DNA from 3 places in the Streptosporangium sp. NPDC020145 genome. Region 3 is predicted to be linked to each of the others. Evidence: riboswitches for the same ligand, from Rfam matches in the RefSeq annotation. Region 3 holds a riboswitch; each other region holds the start of a gene.
What was found. Region 3 has a riboswitch for S-adenosylmethionine ahead of thrC (threonine synthase). Riboswitches for the same ligand answer to the same signal wherever they lie in the genome.

Region 1: another riboswitch for S-adenosylmethionine. It lies ahead of ABZ463_RS29325 (aminotransferase class V-fold PLP-dependent enzyme); the one in region 3 lies ahead of thrC (threonine synthase).
Region 2: another riboswitch for S-adenosylmethionine. It lies ahead of ABZ463_RS09425 (glutathione S-transferase C-terminal domain-containing protein); the one in region 3 lies ahead of thrC (threonine synthase).

What each region holds. Positions count from the first base shown of each region.
Region 1 covers NZ_JBEXZT010000020.1:79,667-89,403, reverse strand. The annotation lists gene ABZ463_RS29335 (cytochrome P450) at 1-733, opposite strand, end outside; gene ABZ463_RS29330 (TerC family protein) at 743-1,477, opposite strand; SAM riboswitch class IV at 1,672-1,787, shown strand; gene ABZ463_RS29325 (aminotransferase class V-fold PLP-dependent enzyme) at 1,881-3,137, shown strand; gene ABZ463_RS29320 (NADH-quinone oxidoreductase subunit D) at 3,156-4,340, shown strand; gene ABZ463_RS29315 (acyltransferase) at 4,363-5,481, shown strand; gene ABZ463_RS29310 (DUF3592 domain-containing protein) at 5,486-5,896, opposite strand; gene ABZ463_RS29305 (MDR family MFS transporter) at 6,227-7,768, opposite strand; gene ABZ463_RS29300 (TetR family transcriptional regulator) at 7,904-8,488, shown strand; gene ABZ463_RS29295 (MFS transporter) at 9,139-9,737, shown strand, end outside.
Region 2 covers NZ_JBEXZT010000004.1:268,561-278,297, forward strand. The annotation lists gene ABZ463_RS09395 (hypothetical protein) at 109-1,365, shown strand; gene ABZ463_RS09400 (hypothetical protein) at 1,362-1,823, shown strand; gene ABZ463_RS09405 (YtxH domain-containing protein) at 1,914-2,225, opposite strand; tRNA gene ABZ463_RS09410 (tRNA-Asn) at 2,391-2,466, shown strand; gene ABZ463_RS09415 (nitric oxide synthase oxygenase) at 2,863-3,972, shown strand; gene ABZ463_RS09420 (DUF402 domain-containing protein) at 3,981-4,493, opposite strand; SAM riboswitch class IV at 4,546-4,658, shown strand; gene ABZ463_RS09425 (glutathione S-transferase C-terminal domain-containing protein) at 4,695-5,636, shown strand; gene ABZ463_RS09430 (FAD/NAD(P)-binding protein) at 5,665-7,425, shown strand; gene ABZ463_RS09435 (ABC transporter substrate-binding protein) at 7,457-9,088, shown strand; gene ABZ463_RS09440 (ABC transporter permease) at 9,085-9,737, shown strand, end outside.
Region 3 covers NZ_JBEXZT010000014.1:19,811-29,547, reverse strand. The annotation lists gene groL (chaperonin GroEL) at 1-1,145, opposite strand, end outside; gene ABZ463_RS24230 (cold-shock protein) at 1,469-1,669, opposite strand; gene ABZ463_RS24225 (MoaD/ThiS family protein) at 2,060-2,335, opposite strand; gene thrC (threonine synthase) at 2,357-3,619, opposite strand; SAM riboswitch class I at 3,634-3,776, opposite strand; gene ABZ463_RS24215 (RNA polymerase sigma factor) at 3,890-4,450, opposite strand; gene ABZ463_RS24210 (trehalose-6-phosphate synthase) at 4,556-5,980, shown strand; gene ABZ463_RS24205 (MFS transporter) at 6,044-7,195, shown strand; gene ABZ463_RS24200 (hypothetical protein) at 7,182-7,760, opposite strand; gene otsB (trehalose-phosphatase) at 7,796-8,575, opposite strand; gene ABZ463_RS24190 (DUF3263 domain-containing protein) at 8,655-8,957, opposite strand; gene ABZ463_RS24185 (SAM-dependent chlorinase/fluorinase) at 9,069-9,737, shown strand, end outside.

The DNA of each region.
Region 1 (9,737 bases), on a different contig from region 3:
TCGCCTCGTGACCCGCGTTGAGCAGCAGCACGCAGGTGCCGACCAGCTCCTCCTCGGTCAGGGTGTCACCGCCGTCGGCGACCAGGGCCAGGGCGCTGATCAGGTCGTCGCCGGGGTTCGCCCGGCGGGCGCGGGCCAGCTCCGACAGGTAGCCGGAGAACTCCTCCGCCGCCCGTACGGCGGTGCGCTGCGTCTCGGGCGACGGGTTGAGCTCGTACATCCCGCAGATGTCGGCCGACCAGGGCCGCAGCAGGTGCCGGTCCGCCTCGGGGACGCCGAGCATCTCAGCGATCACGGTCACCGGGAGCGGTTCGGCGACCTCCGCGATGAGGTCGCCGCCGCCACGTGCCACGAAGTCCTCGACCAGCCCCGTGGCGATCGAGGCGACCTTGGGCCGCAGCGCCTCGACCATCCGCGGGGTGAACGCCCGGGAGACCAGGCGGCGCAGGCGGGTGTGGACGGGCGGCTCGACGTCGAGCATCCCGGCCCTGACCACCCGCCAGAACGGGTCGAGGAAGGGCGGCTCCTCCGGTCTGCCGAACTCGGCGTGCGTGGCCACGTGCAGGTAGGACCGGCCGAGTCTCCGGTCGCGCAGCAACGCGTTGACGTCGGCGTGCCGGGCGACCAGCCACTGGCCGGTCGGCTCGAAGAAGGTGACCGGCCGCTGTCTCAGCTCGGCGTAGGCGTCATAGGGGTAGGCGACGAATTCCGGACTCCATGGGTCAAAACGCACAAACCCATGCTAGGGCTCCGGAGTCTTCTCGACGGCCCGGGAACGACGGCGGGCCCGGATGTTGAGCAGCTCGACCACCAGCGAGAACGCCATCGCGAAGTAGATGTAGCCCTTGGAGATGTGCTGTCCGAAACCCTCCGCGAGCAGCACGACGCCGATCAGCACCAGGAACGACAGCGCCAGCATCTTGATCGTCGGGTGCTTGTCCACGAAACGGCTGATCGGCCCCGAGGCGAAGAGCATCACCACGACCGCGACGATGACCGCGATGACCATGATGGCCAGCTCGTCGACCATGCCGACCGCGGTGATCACCGAGTCGAGGGAGAAGACGATGTCCAGCACCATGATCTGCAGGATCACCATGCCGAAGGAGGCCGCCGCCTTCCGGCCGCCGGAGTGGTCCTCGCCGTTCTCGGTGTGGCCGTGGATCTCGTGAACGCTCTTGACCAGCAGGAACAGCCCGCCGAGGATCAGGATCAGGTCGCGTCCTGATATCTCGTGCCCGAAGATCTCAAAGAGCGGGGCGGTGAGCCGTACCACCCAGGACAGGGCGAGCAGCAACGCCAGGCGGCTGACCAGGGCGGCGAGCAGGCCCAGTCTGCGGGCGTTGTCACGCTGTTCCGGCGGGAGTTTCCCCGCCAGGATCGAGATGAAGATGATGTTGTCGATGCCCAGCACGATCTCCAGAGCGATCAGCGTGAGCAGACCTATCCAGCTCGCCGGGTCGGCCACCCAGTCCATCGGGTCCTCCAGTTTCGGTGGGGAGAGCGCCGCCCGCGCGCGGCGCGTGACCTGACGGGCGTTCACGGTCACAGCTCCAGACGATCGGACAGAACCGGAAGTTCCTCAGGATCACCGCCGAAACTCCAGCCCTCCGGACCCCTTCCCGCAGACTTGCCAAGCACCGCCTCTGTGTGGGTATAGTCCGGTTCGTAGGTCATGAGTGCCAGCGACAAGCCCCGGCTAGCTGGCCGGCAACCCTCGCGTCCGCGGCGGGGTGCCCCGGGTGAGGACCTGGTCCGGCACGAGGTGTGCCGGGCAAGCGCGGGCTCCAGCACCAAGGCCATGGCTTGGGGTCCGATGACCTCCAAGGAGCTTTGGCGTGTCCACACTGACGATCTTCACCTCCGCCGCCGCCGAGACCGTGACCGTCCCGGCGACCCGTGTCCCCGACGACCGGCCGATCCCCGCGGTCCTCGGCGCCGACCTTGAGGTGCCCGTCAAGGGCGGCAGGCTGGTGCCGTACGCCAACCTCGACTACGCCGCCAGCGCCCCCTGTCTTGAGCCGGTGAGCGCCGCCGTCGCCGCCGCGCTCCCGGCCTACTCCAGCGTCCACCGCGGCGCCGGATACGCCTCCCAGCTGACCACCGCCCGCTACGAGCAGGCCAGGCACACCGTGCGGGCCTTCGTCGGGGCCCGCCCCGACGACGCGGTGATCTTCACGAGGAACACCACCGACGCCACCAACCTGCTGGCCCGCAGCCTGCCCGCCGGGACCACCGTGGTGGTCTTCGAGACCGAGCACCACGCCTCGCTCCTGCCCTGGGCCGACGTCGTACGGCTGCCCGCCCCGGCCTTCCCCGGTGAGGCCGTCCGCGCCGCCGACGACGCGCTGGCCGCGATCGACGGCCCCAAGCTGCTGGTCGTCACCGCCGCCTCCAACGTGACCGGCGAGCTGTGGCCGATCGCCGCGCTGGCCCACATCGCCCACCGCCACGGCGCCCGCGTCCTGGTCGACGCCGCCCAGCTCGTCCCGCACCGCCGCCTCAACCTGACCGCGCTCGACCTGGACTACGTGGTCTTCTCCGGTCACAAGCTCTACGCCCCGTTCGGCACCGGCGCGCTGATCGGCCGCTCCGACTGGCTCTCGGTCGCCGAGCCGTACCTCCGGGGCGGCGGGGCCGTCAGGGCCGTCGAGGACGAGACGACCGACTGGCACGACGACCCCGAGGCCCGTCACGAGGCGGGCACGCCGAACGTGCTGGGCGCCATCGCGCTGGCCGCCGCCTGCGACGCGCTGAGCGCGACCGGCTGGGACGTGCTGGTGCGCGAGGAGGAGCGTCTGCTGGCCCGCCTGCGCACCGGTCTGGCCGGGATCGAGGGTGTGCACGAGCTGTCCCTGTGGGGCCCCGACCACGCCCGCGTCGGCATCGTCTCCTTCGTCGTGGACGGCTTCACCGCCCGTGAGGTGGCCGAGACGCTGTCCGGCGAGTACGGCATCGGCGTGCGGGACGGCAAGTTCTGCGCCCACCCCTTCGTCAGGCACCTGCTCGGCGCCAAGGACGGCGGCTGCGACGACGTCACCGCCTCCGCGGTGCGCGCCTCCATCGGCGTCGGCAGCACCACCGAGCACGTCGACCGTCTCGTCGAGGCCCTGCGGGATCTCGTCACGCGCCGCTGACGTGACAGCATGGGGCCTATGACTGAGCCCCGGGAAGTGAACGTGGGGATCGGGGCCGGAGCCGACGCCGTCGCGGGAGCGGCGGCGGCCGGCAAGGAGCTGGCCACCGAGGACATGGTCCTGAACATCGGCCCGCAGCACCCCTCGACCCACGGCGTGCTACGCCTGCGCCTGACGCTGGACGGCGAACGGATCAGCGCCGCCGAGCCGATCGTCGGCTACATGCACCGGGGCGCGGAGAAGCTGTTCGAGGTCAGGGACTACCGGCAGATCATCGTGCTGGCCAACCGGCACGACTGGCTGTCGGCGTTCGCCAACGAGCTGGGCGTCGTGCTCGCGGTCGAGCGGATGCTCGGCATGGAGGTCCCCGTCAGGGCCGTGTGGGCGCGCACCCTGATGGCCGAGCTGAACCGGGTGCTCAGCCACCTGATGTTCCTCGGCTCCTACCCCCTCGAACTGGGCGCGATCACCCCCGTCTTCTACGCCTTCCGCGAGCGCGAGACCCTCCAGGCCGTGATGGAGGAGATCTCCGGCGGCCGGATGCACTACATGTTCAACCGGGTCGGCGGCCTCAAGGAGGACCTGCCGTACGGCTGGCTCGACCGGGTGACCCTGGCCGTCGCCGACGTACGGCGCCGCCTGCCCGACATCGAGGCCCTGATCAGCGGGAACGAGATCTTCCTGGCCCGCACGGTCGGCGTCGGGGTGCTCGACCGCGAGACGATCATGCAGTACGGCGTCAGCGGCCCCATCGCCCGTGCCTCCGGCGTCGGCCTCGACCTGCGCAGGGACGACCCCTACCTCGCCTACGGCGAACTGCCGGTCAAGGTCGTGACCCGTTCCGCGGGAGACTGCAACGCCCGCTTCGAGGTGCTGCTCGAACAGGTCCGCGTCTCCCTCGACCTGGCCGACGTCTGTGTGGAGCGGCTGCGGTCCCTGCCGAGGGGGCCGATCAACCAGCGTCTGCCCAAGGTGCTGAAGGTCCCCGAGGGCCATGTCTACGCCTGGACGGAGAATCCACTCGGCATCAACGGCTACTATCTGGTCTCTCGTGGCGAGAAGACCCCCTGGCGGCTGAAGCTCCGGTCCGCCTCCTACAACAACGTCCAGGTGCTGAGAGAGATGTTGCCTGGACATCTGGTTTCCGACATGGTGGCCATCCTGGGGTCGATGTTCTTCGTGGTCGGTGACATCGACAAGTGACCCGGAGCGCGGAAGGGGGGACATGAGCGAGCGCGTGGACGCCGCTTCCCGCATCGGAGGCCCGAAGCGGGACAAGTACATCGACTGGCTCCGCGCGGTCAGCCTGATCGTCGTCGTGGTCTGGCACTGGGCGTTCACGATCCTGCAGTGGGGGCCGGCCGGCCCCTCCCCGACCAGCCCGCTCGGTTTCACCTCGGGGTTGTGGATCCTCACCTGGCTCTTCCAGGTGCTGCCGCTCTTCTTCTACGTGGGCGGATACGTCCACCTGATGTCGTGGAACCGCGCCTGTGAACGCGGGGTCGGCATCGGCGCCTTCGTGTGGCGGCGCATCCGGGCCCTGGCGATCCCGGCGCTGGCGCTGTCCTTCGCGTGGCTCGCCTTCGGCGGGGTCATCTGGTTGATCTTCGACGTGCCGTGGATCGGCCGGGCCGTGCTCCTGGTGCTGAGCCCGCTGTGGTTCATCGGCGTCTACCTGATGCTGGTCGCCCTGCTGCCCGTGATGCTGTGGCTGCACCGGCGCTTCGACGTACTGGTGCTCATCTGGCTCGGCGGCGCGGCGCTGGTGGTCGACGTGCTGCGGCTGCGGTACGGCCTTGAGGCCATCGGCTGGCTCAACATGGTGATCGTGTGGGGTCTGGCCCACCAGGCGGGCTTCTTCTACGACCGGATGGTCGCGATGCCCCGCAGACTGGACGTCGCGACCCTGTGGACCGGGCTGTTCGCCCTGGTCGGCCTGGTCTACTCGGGCATCTACCCGGGGTCGATGGTCGGGGTTCCCGGCGACAAGCTGTCGAACATGGCTCCGCCGACCTTCGTCATCGTGGCCCTGCTGATCTTCCAGATCGGCCTGGTCGAGGTGCTGCGGCCCGCGATGGAACGGCTGCTCGAACGGCCTCGCTGGGGGTGGGTCAACACCACGATCAACCGGTTCGCGCTGCAGCTGTTCCTGTTCCACACCACCGGCATGGCGATCCTGAACGGGGTGTTCTGGGGGCTGACCGGCTCACCGCCCGGCAGTCAGATCCCGCCGACGCTGATCTGGTGGCTGGAGCGGCCCCTGGCGATCGCCGGGCCGCTGCTGTGCACGATCCCGTTCCTGTTGATCTTCGGCCGCAGGAACTCGGCGACCGCCACCCGGTGACGGGTCAGCTTTTCGCGAGCCCGGGCCGACGTCGCTTCTTCCACAGCCGGCGAAGGCCCGCGAAAACCGCGTAGAGGGTCATGACGAAAAACGCGCCGAGCAGCAGCAGGTCGAAAACGAGCCTGAACTCCCTGTTGACCACACTCGGATCGTCTGCGTCATAGACGATCGAGACCTTCTCACCCTCGGCGTAACTCCCCCGGATCTCGGCGAAACGCCGGACGTCCTTCACAAAGAAGTTGACCTTGGTGAGTTGGTAGCTCTCCCCTGCCTTCACGGTTCTGGTGGACATCGCCGTCGCGGTGGTCCGACCGCCGTGAAGATACATGTCGAGGTTCGACGCGCCCACCCGCACCCCCAGGATGGTCGTGAAAGCCCATCCGACGCACAGCAGGACGCAGGCGATCACGTACACCCCGTTGACGGACCCGTCGTCCACCGGCTCCTCGTCCTCGCCCGGTCCGAGGTCCCAACGTAATCGTCTGGCCATCGACCTTGCCTCCCACATCGAACGACGGCGGGTGGAGACAGTTCACGTACGACGCGCTCGCAAGGGGCGATTTTCCGCCAGAACGAACATCAGTATGTGACCACGATAAAACGACACGCAATGATTCCGAGTGCCGAGAAGAAATGTTCATCGCCCGTCGGCGTCGTGTATTCCACGCGTTAATTCGGACCGTGTCCGAAACCGTTTTCACGCGAAAGCCCGGCGAACTCGTTCGTCCGCCGGGCTCCCACGCGTTCAGCCGACCGTGGCGGCCTTCTCCCCCGTCTTCACGTCCGTGGGCAGGTCCACACTGTCCCGCAGCCTGATGGGCTTGAGGAACAGCGCGGCGACCACGCCGACCATGGCCACGGCGGCCGAGATGAGGAAGATGTGCCCGGTGGCGTCGCCGTACGCGGCCCGCACGACCTCCTTGATCGGCTCGGGCAGGGCCTGGATGTTGAGGGTGCTGCGCCCACCCCCGGCACCCGAGGCCCCGATCCCGGCCTTGGCCAGGCCCTCGGCGATGCCGGTCGCGACCTGGTTGGCCAGGACGGCGCCGAGGACCGAGACACCGATGGTGCCGCCGAGGGAACGGAAGAAGGTGACCGCACCGCTGGCCGCGCCGAGTTCGCTCAGCGGGACGGTGTTCTGGATGGCCAGCACGAGGTTCTGCATCGACATGCCGACCCCGGCGCCGACCAGCACCATGGCCCCGGCGATGAGCAGCAGCGAGGTCTGGTGGTCCATCGTGGACAGCACGAGGAACCCGCCCGTGAGCACGATCGCGCCGGTCACGATGTACGGCTTCACCCGGCCGCTCCTGGAGATCATGCGCCCGGAGACGGTCGAGGAGACCAGCACGCCGAGCATCATGGGGATCGTGAGCAGACCCGCCTCGGTGGGGCTGTAGCCACGGCCGATCTGGAAGTACTGGCCGAGGAAGACCGAGCCGCCGAACATGGCCATGCCGACCGCGAGGCTGGCCAGGATGGCCAGGGCCGGGGTACGGCGGCGGATGATCCGCAGCGGGACGACCGGTTCGGCGACCCGCGACTCGACCCAGGTGGCCAGCACCAGGAGCAGCGCACCGCCCCCGGCCATGGCCGCGGTCTGCCAGGACAGCCACTCGAAGGAGTTTCCGACGAAGGTGACCCAGATGAGCAGGACACTGACCCCGGCGGCGATCAGTGTGGCGCCCACATAGTCGATCCTGACGTCCGTACGGCGCACGGTGACCACCCGCAGCGTCTTGTGCAGCAGCGCGAAGGCGACCACGGTGAACGGCACCGCCACGAAGAAGCACCAGCGCCAGCCGAGCCAGGAGGTGTCGGCGATCAGGCCGCCGAGCAGCGGTCCGGCGACGGTCGCGACGGCCATGACACCGCCGAGGTAGCCGTTGTAGCGTCCACGCTCCTTGGGGCTGATCATCGCGGCGATGATGACCTGCACCAGGACCTGCAGGGCACCCATGCCCAGGCCCTGGACGGCGCGGAAGGCGATGAGCTGGGCGGTGTTCTGCGCGAAACCGCAGGCCAGCGAGCTGACCATGAAGATGACGATGGAGACCTGCAACAGCAGCTTCTTGCTGAACAGGTCGGCGAGCTTGCCCCAGATCGGTGTCGAGGCCGTCGAGGCGAGCAGCGAGGCGGTGACCACCCACGTGTACTGCGACTGGGTGCCGTTGAGCGCGCCGATGATCTGCGGAAGCGCCACGGACACGATCGTGCTGCTGATCATCGCCACGAACAGGACGAGCAGCAGACCGCTCAACGCCTCCAGGATCTGACGATGGCTCATGCGAGCGGTCTCTGTGTGGGCGCCCACGCACACACCTCCAAAGCGGTGGAAACAGGATGACCGTGACACCTTACATGCCCATTGGGAAAGTTTGCGCACTGGGCATCTTTTCCCGGAGGGTGAGATACTGGCGCCATGGAGAGCACAGCGGGACTGCGCGAACGCAAGAAGGCCGAGACCAGGCAGGCCGTCCACGAGGCCGCGCTCCGGCTGTGCGCAGAACACGGCCTGGACAACGTCACCGTCGAGGCCATCGCCGACGCCGCCAACATCTCCCGGCGGACCTTCTCCAACTACTTCGCCGGCAAGGAGGACGCCCTCCTGTACGGCGACGAGCGGCGCATCAGGCTGCTCGTCGAACGGATCCGCTCCCGGCCCCCCGAGGAGCCCGCCTGGCAGGCGCTGCGCGGAGCCGTACGGGACCTCTACGGCGAACTCGGCGACCCCGACGTCGCCTGGGCGGTGCGCGCCCGGCTCGCCAAACAGCACCCGTCCCTGCTGGCCAGGCAGTTGGCCAACCACGCCGCCCTGGAACGTGACCTGGTCCAGGCCATCACCGACCGCGACGGCTCGACCGACACCGTACGGCCCCGCGTCCTGGCGGCCGGGTTCCTCGTCGCCCTGCGCATCGCCACCCACCTGTGGACCGACGAACAGGAACCCCGCCCCCTCCAGGAGGTCATGGAACAGGTTCTGGACCAGATGTCGGCGCCTTTCTAAGCAGTGTCTCTTTTGCGACGCCTTCGGCGTCGCGGGCTTGGGCGCCTTCGAGTCGGTGTCTTCCCTCGTCACTCCGTCGCTTCGCTCCTGCGTTCCTCAGTCCAGACACCGACGCGCCCAAGCCGACACTCCTCACACTTGGCGCCGGGAAAGCACAAGGCGTACCTCTTTGCTCCGCCTGGCGGCGTCGCGGGCTTGGGCGCCCCGCGTCGGCGCTTTCCCTCGTCACTCCGTCGCTTCGCTCCTGCGTTCCTCAGTCCAAGCACCGACGCGCCCAAGCCGACACTCCTCACACTTGGGGCCGGTAACCCCAACCCCTTCACCGACGATGAGGTCGGGCCGACTTCTTCGGATGACGCGGTCTTCGGTCCTCAGGCGTCCAAGCCGACGCTCTTCACGCCTGGGGCCGATAACCTCAACCGGTTCGGGCCGGCTTTCCTCGGATGGCGCGGGCTTCGGTGCTGATCGCCCTTGGTTGGTCAACGGCTGCTGGAGACCTCACCCGCTCAGCGACCACGACACCGGACGTCGAAACAGGACCTGACCCCCACTCCCTAGACCGTCACCCCGCCCCGAATCCGTGATCCGGCTTCGGACCGGAAGGCCCGTTCCTACGTAGGATCGAAGATCCATATGAAACGGGAGGGCCTTTGCCGGCGCCGTACCGTTCGATCCTGGCCCTGCCCGGAGCGCTCGCCTTCTGCGGGGCGGGGCTGCTGGCCAGGATGCCGGCCTCGATGATGGGGCTGAGCCTGCTCCTGCTGCTGTCCGCCGAGCGGGGGTCGTACACGCTGGCCGGGCAGGTCACCGCCGCCTACGTCTTCCTCGCCGCCGTCGTCAGCCCCTTCCAGGCGCGGCTGGTCGACCGGCTCGGGCAGCGGGCCGTACTGCTGTCGCTCACCCTGGTCAACCTGGTCGCCAAGGGCGCGATGGTGCTCTCGATCACCTCGGATCTGCCCTCTCCGTTCCCGCAACTGTGCGCGGCGGCGGGCGGCGCCACCTCCCCGCTGGTCGGCGCCTACGCGCGGGCCAGGTGGAGCGCGTTGCTCAGGGACCGGCCCGAGCTTCGTGCCGCCTACGCCCTGGAGTCGCTGGTCGAGGATCTCTGCGCGGTCGTCGGCCCGCCACTGGCCGCCCTCCTGGCCGACGCCTTCTCCCCGCTGGCCGGGCTCGTCCTGGCGATCGGCTGCGGCTTCGCCGGGACGGTGCTGTTCGCGGCGCAACGCCGTACGGAACCACCGCGCAGGCC
Region 2 (9,737 bases), on a different contig from region 3:
ACGCGTGGACGGTCGGGTAGAGACATGCCAGAAGCATGCAGAAGGGGCGAAGGGCTGTTCTCCCGGCGAATACTGGCCCAGACTGGGCGAATGGAGGGGCGGACAGCGGTGGACGATGTCGCACTCGGACGCGAGGCGTGGTCCGTACTCGACGCCAATCGCGCGGGCGCCGTGACCGTGCCCGCGCCCGGCCTCTATCCGCACCAGTGGAACTGGGACTCGACCTTCGTCGCGATCGGCGTCTCCCGCTGCGACACCCGCAGAGCGGGCACGGAACTGCTCAGCCTCCTGGCCGGGCAGTGGCACACCGGGATGGTGCCCCACATCGTCTTCAACCGGGGTCTCGCCGACGCCTACTTCCCCGGCCCCTCCGTCTGGCGGTCCGGGGAGCATCCCGCCGCCCCCAACGGGGTGCCGACCTCCGGGCTGACCCAGCCGCCCCTGCACGCCCTGGCCACCTGGTGGATGTGGCGGCACGCGAGGAACCGCGAGGAGGCGCGCGGCCTGGTCCGCAGGCTGTACCCCATGCTTGTGGCCCAGCACGACTACCTCGCCACGGCCAGGGACCTGGGAGGGGGAGGACTGGCCGCGATCGTCCACCCCTGGGAGTCGGGGATGGACGACAGCCCGGTGTGGGACGCCCCGCTGGACGCCGTGACCCAGGCCTCCGGCGCCCACGGGGAGGAACCGTTCCCCGACCGCTACGTCTGGCTGGCCCAGCGCTACCGCGACTCCGGCTACGACCCGGCCTACCTGCGCGCGGAGCATCCCTTCGCGGTCGAGGACCCGCTGTTCAACGGGATCTGGCTGGCCTCCTGCCAGGCGCTCGCCGAGCTGGCCCCGCTGGCCGGGGCCGATCCCGCGCCGCACCGGGAGGCGGCCGAGCGGATCCGCGCCGGGCTGCTCGAACGGCTCTGGGGCGGTGAGGCCTTCCACGCCCTCGACCTGCGCTCGGGACGGCTCAGCCCGATGTGCACCGTGGGCGCCTTCGGGCCGATGCTCGACCCCGGCCTGCCCGCCGACCGGGTGGCCAAGCTGGTCGGGGTGCTCGAATCGGCCCGGTTCATGGGGGCCGCCGGATATCCCGTGCCCAGCTGTGAGATCCGCGCCACCCAGTTCGACCGGTCGCGCTACTGGCGAGGGCCGTCCTGGGTGAACACCAACTGGCTGCTGCGGCGGGCGGCGGCCGTGCACGGGCTGGACGGCCTGGCGCGGCTGCTCGGCGTCTGCACCCTGCGCCTGGTACGGCAGGCGGGCTTCAGGGAGTGCTTCGACCCCTTCGACGGCAGCGGCAGGGGCAGCAGGGACTTCTCCTGGTCCGCCGCGCTCACCCTCGATCTGCTCGCCGATAACGTGGAGGGATGAAGCTCTTCAATCGGACGCCCGCGGGGGTCCGCGCGGCCGTGGCGCCGACCGACCGGGTGCTCACCTACGCCGAGGGGCCCGAAGGCTACGTGGTCGCGACCGACAAGGCGCTCTATCTGGGTGAGACCAGGCTGCCGTGGTTCCGGATCGACCGGGGGGTGTGGGACGAGGAGGGGCTGACGGTCGTCACCACGGAGGGGCGGACGCTCCGGGCGCCGCTGCCCGAGCCGGGGCGGGTGCCGGAGGCCGTGCGGGAGCGGGTCATGGCCTCGATCGTGGTCAGTCAGTACGCCCCGCTGGACGCCAGAGGGGGAGTGCGGCTGGTGGCGAGGAGGACCGACGACGACCAGATGATCTGGGAGTTCGTCTTCGACGCCGGGATGGACCCGCAGGACCCCGGTCTGCGCGCTCTCGCCGAGCAGGCCCTGGAGGAGACGCGCCGCAGTTTCGGCGTCTGAGGGCGTCCCACGACCGGCTTTTCTCGGTACGGAACGCGAAAGGAGCCCGCGCGGGTCCGGTGGGCGCCGTGACCCGCGCGGGCGGCGGGGTCAGTGGGGGGTGACGGCCTTCTCCTCCCGTGGCCATCCGGTGCCCGTTTCGTCGTGCTCTTCCGGCCCCCTGCCGTCGCGCGGCTGCAGGAACGGCAGTTTGTCCCTGGCCACATCACTCACCTTCGTCCTGGCCACGTCGGTGGCCCTGGAAACCTGGGCGCCGACCAGCCCCGCGGCCTCCTGGACGGCGGGGTTGTCCGAGACCCGGCGCGCCATCCGCTTGAGCTGCTCATAGCGCTCCCGGCCTGCGCGGCTCCCAAGGATGTAGCCGACCGCGAGGCCTACACCGAACATCAGTCGGTAACGCATCTCCACCTCCACAAGCGTCCTGGGCGGGACCCTACCCGCGGATCGTGAGTTGTCTCGGCCCTACCCCGGAGCATCGATGCGACACACACTCCCGGAGTGCGCTAATCTATTCCTGCGCCGCAAGGAGCGGGGGAAAACCCCAGGTCCGAACAGCGCGAAGCACGATCCCGTGTAGCTCAATCGGCAGAGCAGCCGGCTGTTAACCGGCAGGTTATAGGTTCGAGTCCTATCGCGGGAGCCATCAAGAAGGCCCCGGGAGCACAGCTCCCGGGGCCTTCGCCGTTTCGTGTCCTATTTCGCGGACAAATCCCGGTGAATCACGGAAAATAGGGGGCGCATCGCCTCGTGTCCTTCCGCTCGCACTCGGTGACCGGGCCGTGGGCGCCGTACCGCAGTGGGATCACCGCCGGGCCGGAGACATCACGCGGGACATCACGCCGAGGGAACCGTGCCGCCCGGAACGGCATGCCGTACCCGTTAGACGTATACAGGTGGTTTTTCTGTGCCGACTTGGCCGAAACCCCGGCGCCAGACGCCGGCGAGGGAACAGGGAGCACGCGCGCAGGGCTATGCGGGGGCCCACCGGGACGACGGGAGGGCGCCGTGGCAGCCGCCTTCCCAACCGGTGGCCCCGCCGGTGGACGTGACGGCCGCCGAGGAGTTCCTGACGCTGTTCCACGAGGAGAACCCGGACGCGGGCCCTGTGAAGCCCAGGCTGCGCGAGGTGCGCGCCGAGATCGCCGCGACGGGGACCTACACCCACACGCCGAAGGAACTCGTCTTCGGCGCCCGGGTGGCCTGGCGCAACAGCGACAGGTGTATCGGGCGGTTGTACTGGAAGTCGCTGCGGGTACGCGACCGGCGCCGGGTGAACACGGTCGAGGGGGTCGCCGTCGAGTGCGTCGACCATCTCCGTGAGGCCGTCTCCGACGGCCGGATCCGGCCGATGATCACGATCTTCGCCCAGGACCGGCCGGGGGCGCCGGGGCCGAGGATCTGGAACGAGCAGCTCATCCGTTACGCGGGGTACGCGATGGACGACGGTTCGGTCGTCGGTGATCCGCGCAACGCCGGGTTCACCACGATGGCCCGTAAACTCGGCTGGCCGGGCGGCCGGGGCACGCCCTTCGACGTGCTTCCCCTGGCGGTCTCGATGGGCGACGGGCCGCCTGTGCTGTCCACGATCCCCGGGGACGCGGTGCTCGAGGTGCCGCTGTCCCACCCGGCCTATCCGTGGTTCGAGCGGCTGGGGCTGCGCTGGCACGCCGTACCGGCGATCTCGAACATGTGCCTGGAGATCGGCGGGGTCTGCTACCGGGCCGCGCCGTTCAACGGCTGGTACATGGGGACCGAGATCGGGGCGCGCAACCTCGCGGACCCCGACCGCTACAACCTGGTGCCCCTGGTCGCCGCGCGGCTCGGCCTGGACACCCGTAACGAGCGTTCGCTGTGGCGCGACCACGCGCTGGTCGAGCTGAACGTGGCGGTCCTGTACTCCTTCGACAGGGCGGGGGTCACCATGACCGACCACCACGCCGAGTCCAGGCGCTTCCTGACGCACGTGGCGCGGGAGGAGAGCGCGGGCAGGACCTGCCCGGCCGACTGGAGCTGGATCGTCCCGCCCATCTCGGGGGCCGCGACCCCGGTCTTCCACCGGTACTACGACCAGGAGCGGCTCTCGCCGAACTTCGTCACCCACCCCGACTCCAGGGAGCGGTCGGCGGGCCGGTGGAGCCCGGGGCGGTGACGTCCTTCTCAGCGGTTCCCGGAGACCAGGGAGAGCCAGTGCGGAGGTGAGGCGAAGGGGGCCGTCCTGGCGGTGACGGCCTCCATCAGCGCGGCGGCCGAGGCGCGGGCGCCCTCCACGATCTCCCTGGGGTAGGCGTAGCGGACCTGGTGCTCCTCGAACTCGTCCTCGTCGTCCAGGAGCACCCGGCCGTCCTTGCGCATGCGGATCACGTCGAGGTCGAGGTCGACCATGGTCACCTCGTCGCCGTCCCAGCGCGGCACGGTCGAGACGTCACAGTAGATCTCGGCCTTGTACGGCGCCGCGTTGAAGGTGGCCGTCCACCAGGCGTCACGGGGGAAGAGGATCACGAACGGCTCGTCCCAGACGACGGGCGGCTCCTGCCCCCGCCTGCCGCTGCTGCCGGGCGGGCAGCCGACCCACACGCCGTGTTCGTCCTCGCCGAGGAGCAGGGCCGGGTGGTTCCAGTGCAGCGAGCCGTCGTACTTGCGGTAGACCACGCGGACGATCTCATGAGACATCCCCCGACTTTAAGGGTTGACAGAGATCTATGTATTTCCTACCGTCTAACTAGGTTAAGAGTGTCAGTGCAAAGCCCCGGCTCGCTGACCGGCAACCCTCGCACCGCGGCGGGGTGCCCCCGGGGAGGACCGGGTGGCACGGTCGGCGTGCCGCAAGCGCGGACCCGCACGGGTCACCGAGGCATGCCCTGGGAGTGTCACATGTCCGAGATCACACTCAACTACGCCAGCCCAGTGGACCTGGACACCCACGGCCGCTACCGGCCCGGTGGCAGGCCCGGCCCCCGCTACCCCTTCCAGGGACGGATCACCGACGACGGCACCGGGGAGTTCCCCGCCGAGGCCGGGCGCTACCACCTCTACGTCGCGGCGGTCTGCCCCTACGCGCAGCGTACGGCGATCGTGCGTTCCCTCAAAGGGCTGCAGGACGTCGTCTCGCTGTCCTACGTGGACGACGAGCGGGACGGCAGGGGGTGGGCGTTCCGCGAGCGGCGCGGCGCCGACCCGGTCAACGGCTTCGCGACCCTCAGGCAGGCCTACGAGGCGACCGAACCCGGATTCGACGGACACGTCTCCGTGCCGGTGCTGTGGGACCGGCACGGGGGGCGCATCGTCAGCAACAACTTCCCGGACATCACCATCGACCTGGGCACACGCTTCGGCGGCGACCCCGAGGCCGACCTCTACCCCGAGGAACTGCGGCCCGAGATCGACGCGCTCAACGCGCGCGTCTACGAGTACGCCAACACCGCCGCGGGCCGGGTCTCCGCCGCCACGACCGAACCGGAGTACCACCGGGCGAGGAAGGCCGTGATCGGCTTCCTCGACGAACTCGACGCCAGGCTCGCCGGCCGCAGGTTCCTGTTCGGCTCCGCGATCACCGAGTCCGACGTACGGCTCTGGCCCACCCTGGTCAGGTTCGACGTGAGCGACAACCCGTCGGCCAGGATCAGCGAGCGCCCGCTGACCGCCTTCCCCAACCTGTGGGACTACGCCAGGGACCTCTACCAGCACCCCGCCTTCCGCGAGAACACCGACCTCACCGTGCTCGCCTCCCCCACGGGGGAGACCGACCCGTGGCGGGTACCGGTCGAGCCCGCCACCCCCGACTGGGACCTGCCCCATCGAAGAGCAGCGCTGTGACGGACCGTACGAGAGGGGAGTGGTCGGCGTGAGCGCCTCCATCGCGATCGTCGGCGCCGGGCCGACCGGCACCTGCCTGGTCGAGCGGATCTGCGCCAACGCCGCCGAACTGCTCAGCTGGCCGTCGCTCGACGTCCACGTGATCGACCCCTACCCGCCGGGCGGCGGCAGGGTCTGGCGCGAGCGGCAACCCGACCTGCTCTGGATGAACTCCGCCGCCGCCGACGTGACGCTCTTCACCGACGAGTCCGTCCGGTGCGTCGGCCCGATCCGCCCCGGCCCCTCGCTGGCCGAGTGGCTCGGCTGCGACCCCGGACGCTTCGTCCCCCGGCCCGTGCAGAACGCCTACCTCACCCACGCCTTCCGGCGAGCCGTGGACACCGCCCCCCGCGGTGTCCGGGTGCACGTGCACCGGACCCGGGCACTCGACCTGACCGACGTCCCGGGAGGCCAGGCCGTACGGCTTGAGGACGGGACGACCCTTGAGGTGGGCGCCGTGATCCTCGCGCAGGGACACGGCGACGTCACCCCGGCGGCGGAGGAACGCGGGCTGACGGCCCTGGCAAGGGAGAGCGGCCTGCGCTACCTGCCGACCGGCTACACCGCGGACCTCGACCTCGGCCTGGACCGGCTGCCCGCCGGTGAACCGGTGATCGTGCGCGGCCTGGGACTGGCCTTCGTCGACCTGATGGTGCTGCTCACCTCGGGAAGGGGCGGCCGGTTCGTCAGGGAACACGACGGGGAACTCGTCTACCTGCCCAGCGGGCGGGAACCGCTGCTGCACGTGGGGTCACGGCGCGGTGTGCCGTACCACGCCAAGACCGCCTACCGCTTCCAGGGGCTCCGGCCGCCCGCGCCGCGCTTCCTGACGGCGGGGGCGCTGGGGGAGGGGCCGTGGAACTTCCGGCGGGACGTGTGGCCCCTGGCCGCCAAGGAACTCGCCTTCGCCTACTACCACGAACTCCTCAACAGCCATCCGAAACGGGTCAGGACCGGTTGGCCGGAGTTCGCCGAACGGTTCGCCGCAGAGGAATGGCGCAGCCCCGGGATGCGGCTGCTGATCCGCAAGGCCGTACCCCGGCACGCCGACCGGCTCGACCTGGACCGGCTCGACCGGCCGCTGGAGCGGATCCGCTTCGGCGACCAGGCGGGACTGCGGCGGTGGATGGACGGCTACATGGCCGCCGACCTGCAACGACGCTCCGACTCCGCGTACAGTGCCGACCACGCCCTGATCCTCGGATTACTGTCCGTCAACGGTGTCCTCGCCGAACGGGGAATCTCCGACCGGTGGTTCGAGGGCTTCTTCAGCTACGTCGCCAGCGGTCCGCCCGGCCCCCGGCTTGAGGAGCTCAAGGCCCTGGCCAGGGCGGGCGTGGTCACCTTCCTCGGCGCCGACGTCAGGGTCGAGCACCGCGGCGGGCGATGGGTCGCGCAGAGCCCCACCCTGCCCGGCGCCGTCACCGCCAGGTCCCTCGTCGAGGCCAGGCTGCCCGCACCCAGCGTGAGCCGCTCGACCGACCCGCTGATCTCCGCGCTGCGCGACCGCGGCGAGATCGACGAGTCGTCGGGCCTGCTGAGGGTACGGCCCGCCGACCGCCGCCTGCTCGACCGCCTCGACACCCCGCACCCCCGCAGGTTCGCCTTCGGCCCCTGGGTCGTCGGCGGACGGGTCACCGGCGGCTTCGCCAGACCCGGCCTCGACGCCCCGCTCTTCCGCCACGCCGACGCCCTGGCCCGGATCGTGCTGTCCGAGGCCGTCACCACCGAGATCAGACATGTCGCCTGAGGCGGCGCACGACTCCCCGAGGAGAAGGTAAGTGAAAGCGCAACGGGGCGTCCTGGCTCTGGCCGGGGTGCTGACGCTCGCCGCGTGCGGAACCGAGACCGGGGCCGCGAACCCGGCCTCAGGCGGCGGCACCGAGGGGGACTCGCTGGTGTGGGCGATCGAGACGCAGCCCATCACGTTCAACCCCCAGCAGTGGGGCCAGAACAAGGCCAGGCTGCTGGTGCACAACCAGTTCGACGCGCTCGTCGCCAGGGGCAGGGACGGTGAGTTCCTGCCGTGGCTGGCCACCTCGTGGGAGGTCTCCAAGGACGGCCTCACCTACACCTTCAAGCTCAGAAGGGACGTGACCTTCCACGACGGGGAGAAGTTCGACGCGGCCTCGGTCAAGGCCAACCTCGACCAGCTCGTCACGCCCGGGTACAACCCCGCCGTCGCCGGCATCCAGCTGCGTGAGTACTCCTCGGCCGAAGTGACGGACCCCTACACGCTGAAGATCACACTCAAGGCGCCCGACGCCCTGTTCCTGGACTTCCTGGCCTCGCCGTACGCCGGACAGGTCTCCCCGAAGTCGCTGAGGAACGCCAAGGACCTCAAGGCGGGCGGTCCCGACCTCGTCGGCACGGGACCGTTCATCCTCGACCGGTTCACCCCCGGCCAGGAGGCCCACTACCGGCGCAACCCCGCCTACAACTGGGCGCCGCCCAACGCCGCGCACCAGGGACCCGCCTACCTGGCGGAGATCACCTACCGGTTCCTGCCCGAGGCGGCGGTCCGGGTCGGCGCGCTCACCTCGGGACAGGTCCAGGTGATCGAGGGAGTGCCCGCCACCGAACTCGGCCTGCTCAAGGCCGACCCCGGTGTGAGGGTGGAGACCAGCCTCAACTCGGGCAGCGCGTTCTCCTACTACTTCAACGTCTCGCACCCGCCCTTCGACGACAAACGGGTGCGAGAGGCCTTCAGGGACGCCGTGGACGTGGACACCGTGCTCAACTCGGTCTACCAGGGCACGGCCAGGCGAGCCTGGAGCATCGTCGGCCAGGGCAGCCCGCAGTTCTACGACGCCTCCCTGGAGAACACCTACGGCAACGACACGCGACGGGCCAACGAACTGCTCGACGAGGCGGGCTGGACCGAACGCGACGCCGAGGGCTTCCGGGTCAAGGACGGCAAGCGGCTGACCGTCCGATCCGTCGAGTCGGCCCCCTACGTCAGGGACCGCCGCGACGTCCTCGCGCAGGCCGTACAGGCCGCGGTCAAACAGAGCGCGGGCATCGACTTCCAGCCCAAGGTGGTCGACCAGGGCACCCAGCAGAAGGCCCTGGAGGACGACCAGTACGAACTGTTCCAGAACTCGCGCGGCGACACCGACGCGGGGGCCGCGCTCAACCTGATCCTGCCGAAGGGCGCCGCGATCAACCGCACCCACTTCGAGAACGCGGACCTGGACAAGCTGCTCGCCGAGGCCTCGACCACCTCCGACCAGGCCAGACGCAAGGAGCTCTACGCGAGGGCACAGCGGACCGTCGTCGCGGAGGAGGCGCTGCTGCTGCCGCTCTACGTCCCGGCGGACCAGGTCGCCTACGGCGCCGGGGTCACCGGGATCACCTTCGAGCCGGTCTCCGGCACCCCCAACAGTGCTTACGACGTCCGGACAGGCACGTGAGCACCCTCACACTCACCCGGCGGCGGGGGCTGGCCGCCGCCGGGTGGACCGGCCCGGTGGTCAGGCGGCTCGGAGCAGGACTCGTCGTGCTCTGGGTCGCCGCCACCGCGGCCTACGCCGCGCTGTTGCTCGTCCCCGGCGACACCGTGGACGTCCTCATCGCCGACGGCCTCGACACCCCGCAGCGGCGGGCCGCGATCGTCGCCGAATGGGGGCTCGACCGCCCCGTCCCGCAGCAGTACGCCGACTACCTGCTGCGGCTGCTGCACGGAGACCTCGGCCGCTCCTACGTCCTGCAGCGCGACGTCGCCGAGATCCTGTCCTCGCAGGTCTGGCCGACCGTCAGGCTCGCGCTCACCGCGGCGGCCTTCGGCGTCGCGATCGCCCTGGTACTCGCGCTGACCACCGCGGGGCGCCGCTCCTGGGCCGGCGGGCTCGCCGGACTCTCCGAGCTGACCGCCGCCTCGGTCCCGCCGTTCCTGGCCGGTCTCCTGCTCCTGGCCGTCTTCTCCTTCACCCTCGGCTGGTTCCCCGTCTCCGGCGACCGCGGCTTCGCCTCCCTCGTGCTGCCCGCCCTGGCCCTCGGCCTGCAGATCGCCGGAACACTCGGCCAGGTGCTGCGCGAAGGCCTGGAACGGGCGCTTGAGGA
Region 3 (9,737 bases):
GCACCGGCCTTGATGACCGCCACGCCACCGGCCAGCTTGGCCAGGCGCTCCTGCAGCTTCTCGCGGTCGTAGTCGGAGTCGGTGTTGTCGATCTCGGCACGGATCTGGTTGACCCGGCCCGCGATCTGCTCGGCGTCACCGGCACCGTCGACGATCGTCGTCTCGTCCTTGGTGACGATGACCTGACGAGCGCGGCCGAGCTGGTCGAGCGTGGTGGACTCCAGCTTCAGACCGAGGTCCTCGCTGATGACCTGGGCACCGGTCAGGATGCCGATGTCGCCCAGCATGGCCTTGCGGCGGTCGCCGAAGCCCGGAGCCTTGACGGCGACCGAGCGGAACAGGCCGCGGATCTTGTTGACGACCAGGGTCGCCAGCGCCTCGCCCTCGATGTCCTCGGCGATGATCAGCAGCGGCTTGCCGGCCTGCACGACCTTGTCGAGGACCGGGAGCAGGTCCTTGTTCGCGGAGATCTTGGAGTTGACGACGAGGACGTAGGGGTCGTCGAGGACGGCCTCCATGCGCTCCGGGTCGGTCACGAAGTAGGGCGAGATGTAACCCTTGTCGAAGCGCATGCCCTCGGTGAGCTCAAGCTCAAGGCCGAAGGTGTTGCTCTCCTCGACGGTGATGACGCCTTCCTTGCCGACCTTGTCCATCGCCTCGGCGATCATCTCGCCGATCTGCGGGTCACCCGCGGAGATGGAGGCCGTGGAGGCGATCTGCGCCTTCGTCTCCACGTCCTTGGCCAGCTTGGAGAGCTCCTCGGAGACACGCTCGACGGCGGCCTCGATGCCCTTCTTCAGGGACATGGGGTTGGCGCCCGCGGCTACGTTGCGCAGGCCCTCGCGGACCAGCGCCTGAGCAAGCACGGTGGCCGTGGTGGTGCCGTCACCCGCGACATCGTCGGTCTTCTTGGCGACTTCCTTTACGAGCTCGGCCCCGATCTTCTCCCACGGGTCCTCAAGCTCGATCTCCTTGGCGATGGAGACACCGTCGTTGGTGATCGTGGGGGCGCCCCACTTCTTCTCCAGCACGACGTTGCGGCCCTTGGGGCCGAGGGTCACCTTGACAGCGTCCGCGAGCTGGTTCATGCCACGCTCGAGACCGCGCCTGGCGTCCTCGTCAAACGAGATCATCTTGGCTGCCATACGGCTAGACCTCCCAAACACAGGGTGGCTTGCACCAGACCGAGGCGACGCCCGCGACGGCATACGGGCCCGCGACTCCGTTCGGCGGGCCCCATCGTCTCGATCCAGGTTTGGCACTCTCCAATGAGGAGTGCTAACCACTGTTTAGCACTCTCCCCCGACGAGTGCAAGCCAAGGACCTTTGACCTGAGTGTCAGCTTAGGCGAAGGCCCGGCCCGCCGATGGGAGCGACGAGCCGGGCCGACATGCCGAGGGCGATCCGCGCGAACTGCGCTGCCGCGGGATGCGCCAGCGGGTTCCCGACGAGCTGACGGAGGACGAGATCAGACCGTCCGGACCGATTCCGCCTGAGGTCCCTTCTGTCCCTGCGTGATCTCGAACTCGACCCTCTGGCCCTGTTCGAGCGCACGGTAGCCATCCATCATGATCGCGGAGTAATGGACGAAAACATCCTTACCACCGTCTACCGCGATGAAGCCGTAGCCCTTGTCCGCGTTGAACCATTTGACGGTGCCTTGCGCCACTTCCGACTCCTCTTACTGGGCTTGAGGACGTCGCCCATTCCTCTCGCGAGGTCCTCAATCTCCGAGGCGGAGACATCGCCTACGTCGATCGCCCTCGACCATACCTGTGAGAGCCCGTGGGGCAACAGAGTCAACCAGCAAACTACCGCTTTACGGACGCATTCAACACGCCAACATAGTTTTGCTATCACTACTAGTTAGTTAAATATTACATTATGTCTTCGCGCAAAAATGTGAGCTTGCATCACAAAAGACGACACCCGCACGCGGCCAGGCCGGTGCGGGTGTCGTGAGGGTGTTCTAGGGGCGCCGTTCCATGACAGTGGACGACATCGGGCCCCAGGAGGCCGCCCAGGGCCCGCCCAGGGCCCCGCGCGGCCTCCGCCGGGATCAGCCTCCGGCGACCGCCGGAATGATGGAGACCTGAACGCCGGACGGCGTCACCGTGTCGAGGTTGTCGGCGAAACGGACATCCTCATCACCGACATAGACGTTCACAAAACGGCGAATCTTGCCCGATTCATCGAGAATACGGGCACCGATCCCGGGGAAGTCGGCGTCGAGCTTCTGCAGAACCTCACGCAGGGTCCCGCCCTCGCCGTTCACCTCGGCCGCGCCGCCGGTGTACGTACGGAGAATCGTCGGAATCCGTACAGAAACACTCATAATTCAGTACCTTTCAGAGCTCTAGGCGACGACAGCGCGGAACGCGTCGAGTGAGGGCCGGATGACAGCGGTGGGACGTGCCTGGTCAGCGACCGCGTCAAGGGTCTTCAGGCCGTCACCTGTGTTGAGGACCACGGTCTCCGCGTCAGGGTCGAGCCGACCCGACTCGACCAGCTTGCGCAGCACCCCGACGGTGACACCGCCCGCCGTCTCGGCGAAGATGCCCTCCGTCCTGGCGAGCAGGCGGATGGCGTCCACGATCTCGGGGTCGGTGACGTCCTCGACCCCGCCGCCGGTGCGCCTGGCGATGTCGAGCACGTAGGGCCCGTCAGCCGGGTTGCCGATGGCCAGCGACTTGGCGATCGTGTCGGGCTTGACGGGGCGGATCACGTCGTGGCCCGCCTTGTAGGCCGCGGAGACCGGGGAGCACCCCTCGGCCTGGGCGCCGAAGATCTTGTACGGCGTGTCCTCGACGAGACCGAGGGCGATCAGCTCCTTGAACGCCTTGTCGATCTTCGTGAGCTGGGAGCCGGAGGCGACCGGGATGACGATCTGGTCGGGGATCCGCCAGCCGAGCTGCTCGGCGATCTCGTAGGCCAGGGTCTTGGAGCCCTCGGCGTAGTAGGGCCTGAGGTTGACGTTGACGAAGCCCCACTTGTCGCCGAGCTCGTCACCGATGAGCTCGGAACAGAAGCGGTTGACGTCGTCGTAGGTGCCGTCGATGCCGATCAGCTTGCCGCCGTACACGGAGGCCATGACGATCTTGCCCTGTTCGAGGTCGGCGGGGATGAACACGCAGGCGTCGAGCCCGGTCCTGGCGGCGGCGGAGGTCACCGCGCCCGCCAGGTTGCCGGTCGAGGAGCAGGACAGGGTGTGGAAGCCGAAGTTCCTGGCCGCCTCGACGGCGATGGCGACCACGCGGTCCTTGAAGGAGTGCGTGGGGTTGCCCGAGTCGTCCTTCACGTGCAGCGAGCGCAGGCCCAGCTCACGCGCCAGGTTGTCGGCCTTGACGAGCCTGGTCCAGCCGGGCTCGGTGTTGGGCTTGGAGGCGACGTCCGCCGGGACGGGCAGGAGGGAGCGGTAGCGCCAGATGTTGGCCGGCCCCTGCGAGATCTGTTCCCGGGTGACGTTCCCGAAGTCGTAGGCGATCTCAAGGGGCCCGAAACACTCGATACAGGCGAAGCTGGGACCGAGGTCGTAGCGGGCACCACACTCACGACAGGAGAGAGCGACGGCGGGACCGAAGTCAAGAGCGGTGGTGGTTGCGGTGTTCGCGAGCGCCATGAAGCGAGGCCTTTCCCTCATCTTCGTCTGCGACCACCCTGGTCACAGACCGGAATTGGCACCTGTCCCGGTCGACCCCTCGCCAGATCGCGAGTCTTGAACCGGGAGGGTTGCCGGGGCTTCGCAGGGCCGGTCCCTCCACCCCTCTGGATGAGCAATGTTCAGTTGTGGACCTGACATGCAGGTCTCAAGCACTCTACCTCGCCTTGTGCCCCTCCTGACCAGTTGTCTCACCAAACGAGATGAAGTGTGTCATTAACCGGACAAACCTCAGAAGCCGTAGGCGTCGCCGAGCGCTCCCTGGACGTACTTGCGGGCCTGGTGGATGCGCGACTTGGCGGTGCCGAGGGGGATGCCGAGCTGCTCGGCGACCTCGTTGTAGTCGAGCTGGCAGATGTCGCGCAGCACCAGCGCCTGGGCCAGGTCGGGCTTGTCCGCCTCAAGGGCCTCCATCGCGTCGAGCAGGTCGAGGCGGGAGCCCGCGATCACACTCACCCTGGCGACGTCGGGCTTGTTGTGCAGCGGCAACTCCTCCGAGCTCTGCTCGGCGGAACGCCGTTTGAGCGAGCGGTAGGTGGTGCGCGCGCAGTTGGCGGTCACGATGTGCAGCCACGTGCTGAACCGCGCCCGCCCCTCGAACCTGGCGATGTTGCGGGCCACGGCGAGCAGGGTGTCCTGACAGGCCTCCTCGGCGTCCTGCCGGTAGGGGAGGATCCGCCCGCAGTGCCGTAGCACCTCGGGCTCGATCCGCTTCAGCAGTTCGCCCAGTGCCCGGTGGTCGCCTCCGGCGGCCGCACGGGCAAGTTCCTCGGTCGTCTCGTCCAGCGCCATCACGGGTTCCCATCAACGGTCACGGTCGCTCGACATCCTATGGTCGCCGGTTATCGTTTGGTTAACCTTCGGGACAAGCCACGTCCTCCCGGGCGAGGAGGTCAGATGAGTGGGATTTTGGTGGCCTCGAACCGCGGCCCGGTCTCCTTCACCATGTCGGAGGGCGGCGCGCTGAGCATGCGCAGGGGCGGCGGCGGCCTGGTCTCCGGCCTGTCCGAGGTGTCCAAGGAGCTCGACGTCCTGTGGGTCTGCGCCGCCCTGTCCGACGGCGACCGCGGTGCCGTACGGCTCGCTCCCGGGGGGCGGCTCGACCAGGCGGGATACGAGACCGGGGCGCTGCGGATGCTCGACATCCCCCCGGCGACCTTCCAGCGGGCCTACAACGCGGTCGCCAACTCGACCCTGTGGTTCGTCCACCACCTGCTCTACGACACCCCGAACAGGCCGCACTTCGACGCCAGGTTCGGCAGGGAGTGGGAGTCCTACCAGGCCTACAACGAGGCGTTCGCGATGGCGCTGGCCGAGGAGGCCTCGCACGGCGCCAAGGTCATGGTGCAGGACTACCACCTGGCCCTGGTCCCGGCGATGCTCAGGAGCGAACGGCCCGACCTGCGCGTCTCCCACTTCTCCCACACGCCCTGGGCCCCTCCCGAGTACTTCGGCCTGCTGCCCGACGAGGTCGCCGCCGAGTTGCTTGAGGGCATCCTGGGCGCCGACCAGGCGGGTTTCCTGACCGACCGCTGGGCCGGGGCCTTCATGGACTGCTGCGAGAGCGTCCTGGACGCGCGGGTCGAGCGCGCGGGCCGTACGGTGACCCACGCGGGCCGGACCACCCGGATCGGCGTGCACGGCCTGGGTGTGGACGGCCGGGCGCTGTGGGAACGCGCCCGCGAGCCCGACGTCGAGTCCCACATGGCCGCCCTGCGCGAGCTGGTCGGCGACCGCAGGCTGATCGTGCGCATCGACAGGACCGAGCTGTCGAAGAACATCGTCAGGGGCCTGATCGCCTACCGGGAGTTCCTCGCGGCGCACCCCGAGTGGCACGGCAGGGTCGTGCACCTGGCCTTCGCCTACCCCTCCCGCCACGACCTGCCCGAATACCGTGAGTACACCGCGGCGGTGCAGCGTTGCGCCTCGGAGATCGAGGACGAGTACGCCACCGAGGACTGGGATCCGCTGATCCTCAACGTCCAGGACGACTATCCCCGGTCGCTGGCCGCCTACCGGCTGGCCGACGTGATGCTGGTCAACCCGATCCGCGACGGGATGAACCTGGTGGCCAAGGAGGGGCCGGTGCTGTCCCCGAACAGCGCTCTGGTCCTGTCGCGCGAGGCGGGGGCCGCGGCCGAGCTAGGCGCGGACGCGCTGCTGGTGAACCCCTACGACGTCTCGGCCACGGCGCGGGCCATCCACGAGGGCCTCGTCATGCCCGAGCACGAGCGCGCCGTCCGGGGGGACAGGCTGGCCCGTCTGGCGACCGCCCTTCCCCCGCAGCGCTGGTTCGCTGACCAGCTCGCCGCACTCGGCTGAGATTTTGCCCTGATATGAGATAGTTCAGGGGACTTCGCGCTTCATTGACGTTCGGGGGAACCCGTGACCGCCAGGCTCACCCGTGACCGTCCGACCTGGCTCGTCTACCTGCAGCTCGGTGTCTTCGCCACCTACCTGTACGGCCTCAGCGCCGCCCTGCCCATGCTCCGCGCCGAACTGGGCCTCTCGCAGACGGTCGCCGGGCTGCACGGCACCATGATGGCCGTCGGCGGCGTCCTGACCGGCCTCGCGCTGCCCCGGCTGACCCGCCGCCTCGGCACGCGCGTCACCGTCTGGACGGGCCTGACCGGGATGAACGTGGGGGTGCTGCTGGTCGTCCTCGGCCACACACCGCAGGTCACGCTCCTCGCGTACTGCCTGGCGGGCGGGATGGGCTCGATCAGTCTCTACACGAGCATGTCCGTCCTCGGCCGGCACCACGGTCCCGCGGGGCCGTCGGCGATCAGTGAGGCCAACGCGGTCGGCGGGACCATCGGCCTGTTCGCCCCGTTCGTCGTCAGTCTCGCGGCGCAGAGCGCGCTCGGCTGGCGGACGGCGCTGCTGCTCACCCCGCTGCTGACCGTGCTGCTCGCGCTCGCCATGGGCCGCGTGTGGGTTCCCACGCCCGCCCGGGAGGAGCAGGCGGCGCCCTCCGGGAGCGCGGGTTCCCCGGGGCTCGGCATGCGCTTCCACCTGGCGGGGGCGGTGCTGTTCTGCTGCGTCGGGCTTGAGTTCTCGTTCAACCTCTGGGCGGCCAAGCTGGTCAGCGACAACACGGGCCTGTCCGCGGCGGTCGCGGCGAGCGCGCTGACCGCCTTCACCGCCGGGCTGGCGCTCGGGCGCTTCGGCGGGGCCAGGCTGGCGTTGCGGATCCCGCCCTCCTCACTGCTCATCGGCGCACTGGGGCTCACCTTCGTCGGCTGGCTGCTGTTCTGGACGAGTACGGCCCCGCCGGCGGCCTACGCGGGGCTGCTCGTCTCAGGAGTGGGGGTCTCGCTGCACTTCCCGCTCGCGCTCTCACGGGTGCTGACGGCCACGGCCGGACGTCCCGAGCGGGCGACGGGCGTCGCCTCCCTCTATTCGAGTTCGGCGACAGGTGTCGGGCCCTTCCTGCTGGGAGCGCTCGCCGACGTGTCCGGCACCCAGCAGGCCTTCCTCATGGTGCCCGTGATGATCGTGCTGGCCGTCGGCGGCATTCTGGTCAGCTCCAGGTAGCCGCCGCGAGCACCGACGCCAGGCGCGGGTTGTCCCACACGTCCACGACGAGGATCTTCGAGGTGGGCAGGAACCACTCACGCTGGTGGAAGGTCCCGGTCCGCTTGCTGCCGTTGTAGCTGTAGCACTCGCCGCGCCAGCCCTTGAAGGCGGCCTTGTGCCCGCGTCCCACCTGCCGCAGCCCCGAGGCGTACGCGTTGCCGAACGTCTGGCCGCTCTTGGCGTCGAACGGGCAGCGCTGCACATCGGTGGCGGGGTAGTACGGCTGGTCCCCCCGGTAGGCGGAGAACAGCTCACGCCCGTACTTGATCTGCTTGGGGCCGAAGACCCAGAACGCCTCACAGTTCGGGGTGAAATACGCCGAGTGCGGCTTCGCGCACCTTCCCGTGACCACCTTGACGCCGTCGGCGCCGCCGTATACCCGCCAGCCCGAGGGAAGCTTGAGGGTCATGCCGCGGAAGGTGAGGGTTCCCGAGGCCTGCGCGGTCGAGGCCGAGGCCGCCTGGGGAACGGTGAACAGGGTGGCGCCGGCGAGCACGGCGGCGGCGAAGGCGAGTTTTCTCATGCCGGGGACGTTAACCGTCCCCACTTGTCGGTCACTTAACGTTCAATGGCATCGGCGATCGACGCCAGCAGGTCCATCACCCCCTCCGGGCCGTCCACGACGATGTCGGCCTGGGCGGCGACCTCCGCGCTCGCCTCGGCCGAACCGCTGAACACCGTCACGCCGGGCAGCCCCGAGGCCCGTACGGCGGCGAAGGCCGCCAAATCCCCCAGGTCGTCACCGGCGAACAGCACCGAGCGCGCCCCGCGTTCGGCGAGGAAGGCACCGAGCGCCGCCCCCTTGTCCGTCCCCGGAGGCCGCAGCTCCAGCACGAACTTGCCCGGCTCGACCGCCAGCCCCACCTCGGCCGCGAGCTTGGCGACCGGGTCGCGCAGCGCCTCAAGCGTGGCCTGCGGTTCGGCGGTCCCCCGGGTGTGCACGGCGACCGAGCGCTCCTTGTCCTCGAACCTGGCGCCCGCGACGCCCTCGATCAGCCGGGGCAGCTCGGCCCTGGCCCTGTCCAGGCCGGGGTGGACGGGCGGGGCGGTGAGCGTGCCCGCCTCCCAGCGTTCGAGACCGTAGTGGCCGAGCACGACCACCCCGGGCACCTCGGCCAGCGAGCCGTACTCGACGGCCGTCGCGGCGGGACGGCCCGTCACGACCGCCACGGCGCGGACCCGTCCGCCCAGCCTGGCCAGCAGCTCCGGGCCGCGCGGGTGGATCCTGGCCGCGTCGGGGTCGGGCACGATCGGGGAGAGCGTGCCGTCGAAGTCGAGGCCGATCACCGCTCCGGCGGGGTCGGCCAGGATCGCGCGCAGTCCTTCGGGGGTCTCCATGGGGTGTTCTCCCGCTCGTCGTCAGGCCAGGATCGTACGGCGCGGCGTCAGGCGCGCATGACCGGCTCTACCCCGGACGTCAGGGACGTAGTCCCCGTCTCCTGGCCGCACGCTCGCGTCTGCGCGTCTCGCGGAGCCTGCGCAGGCGCTTGATCAGCATCGGGTCGTGGGCGAGCGCCTCCGGCCGGTCGATCAGCTCGGCGAGCAGCTGGTAGTAGCGGGTCGCCGAGATGCCGAAGGCCTCCCGCACCGCCTGCTCCTTGGCCCCGGGACGGCGCCACCAGCGGCGCTCGAAGGCCAGCAGTTCCCGTTCCTTCTCGGTGAGGGGCCTGGGAGCGTTCTCCGGTCCCGTCCCCTCGCCGGGAGGTGGCACATCGTCCATCGCTGTCGCCTCCCGTCGCGCCCCCGCAGGCCGTACGGCTCCGCGCGATGCCAGGATAGTCGGGAATTTCCTGCTGTTCATGGCCGGTTCGGAGACGTACAGTCACCAGATGTGACTCCAGTGATCACCCTTCTCACCGACTACGGGCTGGCGGACGGCTACGTCGCCGCCTGCCACGGTGTGATCGTCCTGACGGCGCCGCAGGCCCGGATCATCGACGTGTGCCACCTGGTCCCCACCGGAGACGTACGGCGCGCCGCGGCGATCCTGGCCCAGACGATCCCCCATCTCCCGCCCGGCGTCCACGTCGCCGCGGTGAGCCCGGTCGGCGCCTCGCGCAGAGCCGTGGCGATCGAGGCCGGCGAACACGTCTTCCTCGGCCCCGACAACGGGGTGCTCTCGTGGGCGGTCTCCGCCGCGGGCGGGGCGCGGACGGCCTACGAGCTCACCAACGAGGACCTGTTCAGGAAGCCGGTCTCTCCGACCTTCCACGGCCGTGACGTCTTCGCCCCCGTGGCGGCGCGGGTGGCGACCGGACTGCCCCTCGCGGAGCTGGGACCGCCGATCCCGCCGGAGCGGCTGGTCGCGCTGCGCGCGCCGACGTCGCTGGTGCGTGACGACGAGGTCGAGGGCGAGGTCCTCTCTGTCGACGGCCACGGCAACGTCCAGCTGTCGGTCAGCGCGGCCGACCTGGCGGTCGTGGGCGTACGGCCCGGCGGCTCCCTGGTGGTCTGGCTGGGCAGGAGGCACGCCGCCGTGCCGTTCAGGGAGACCTTCGCC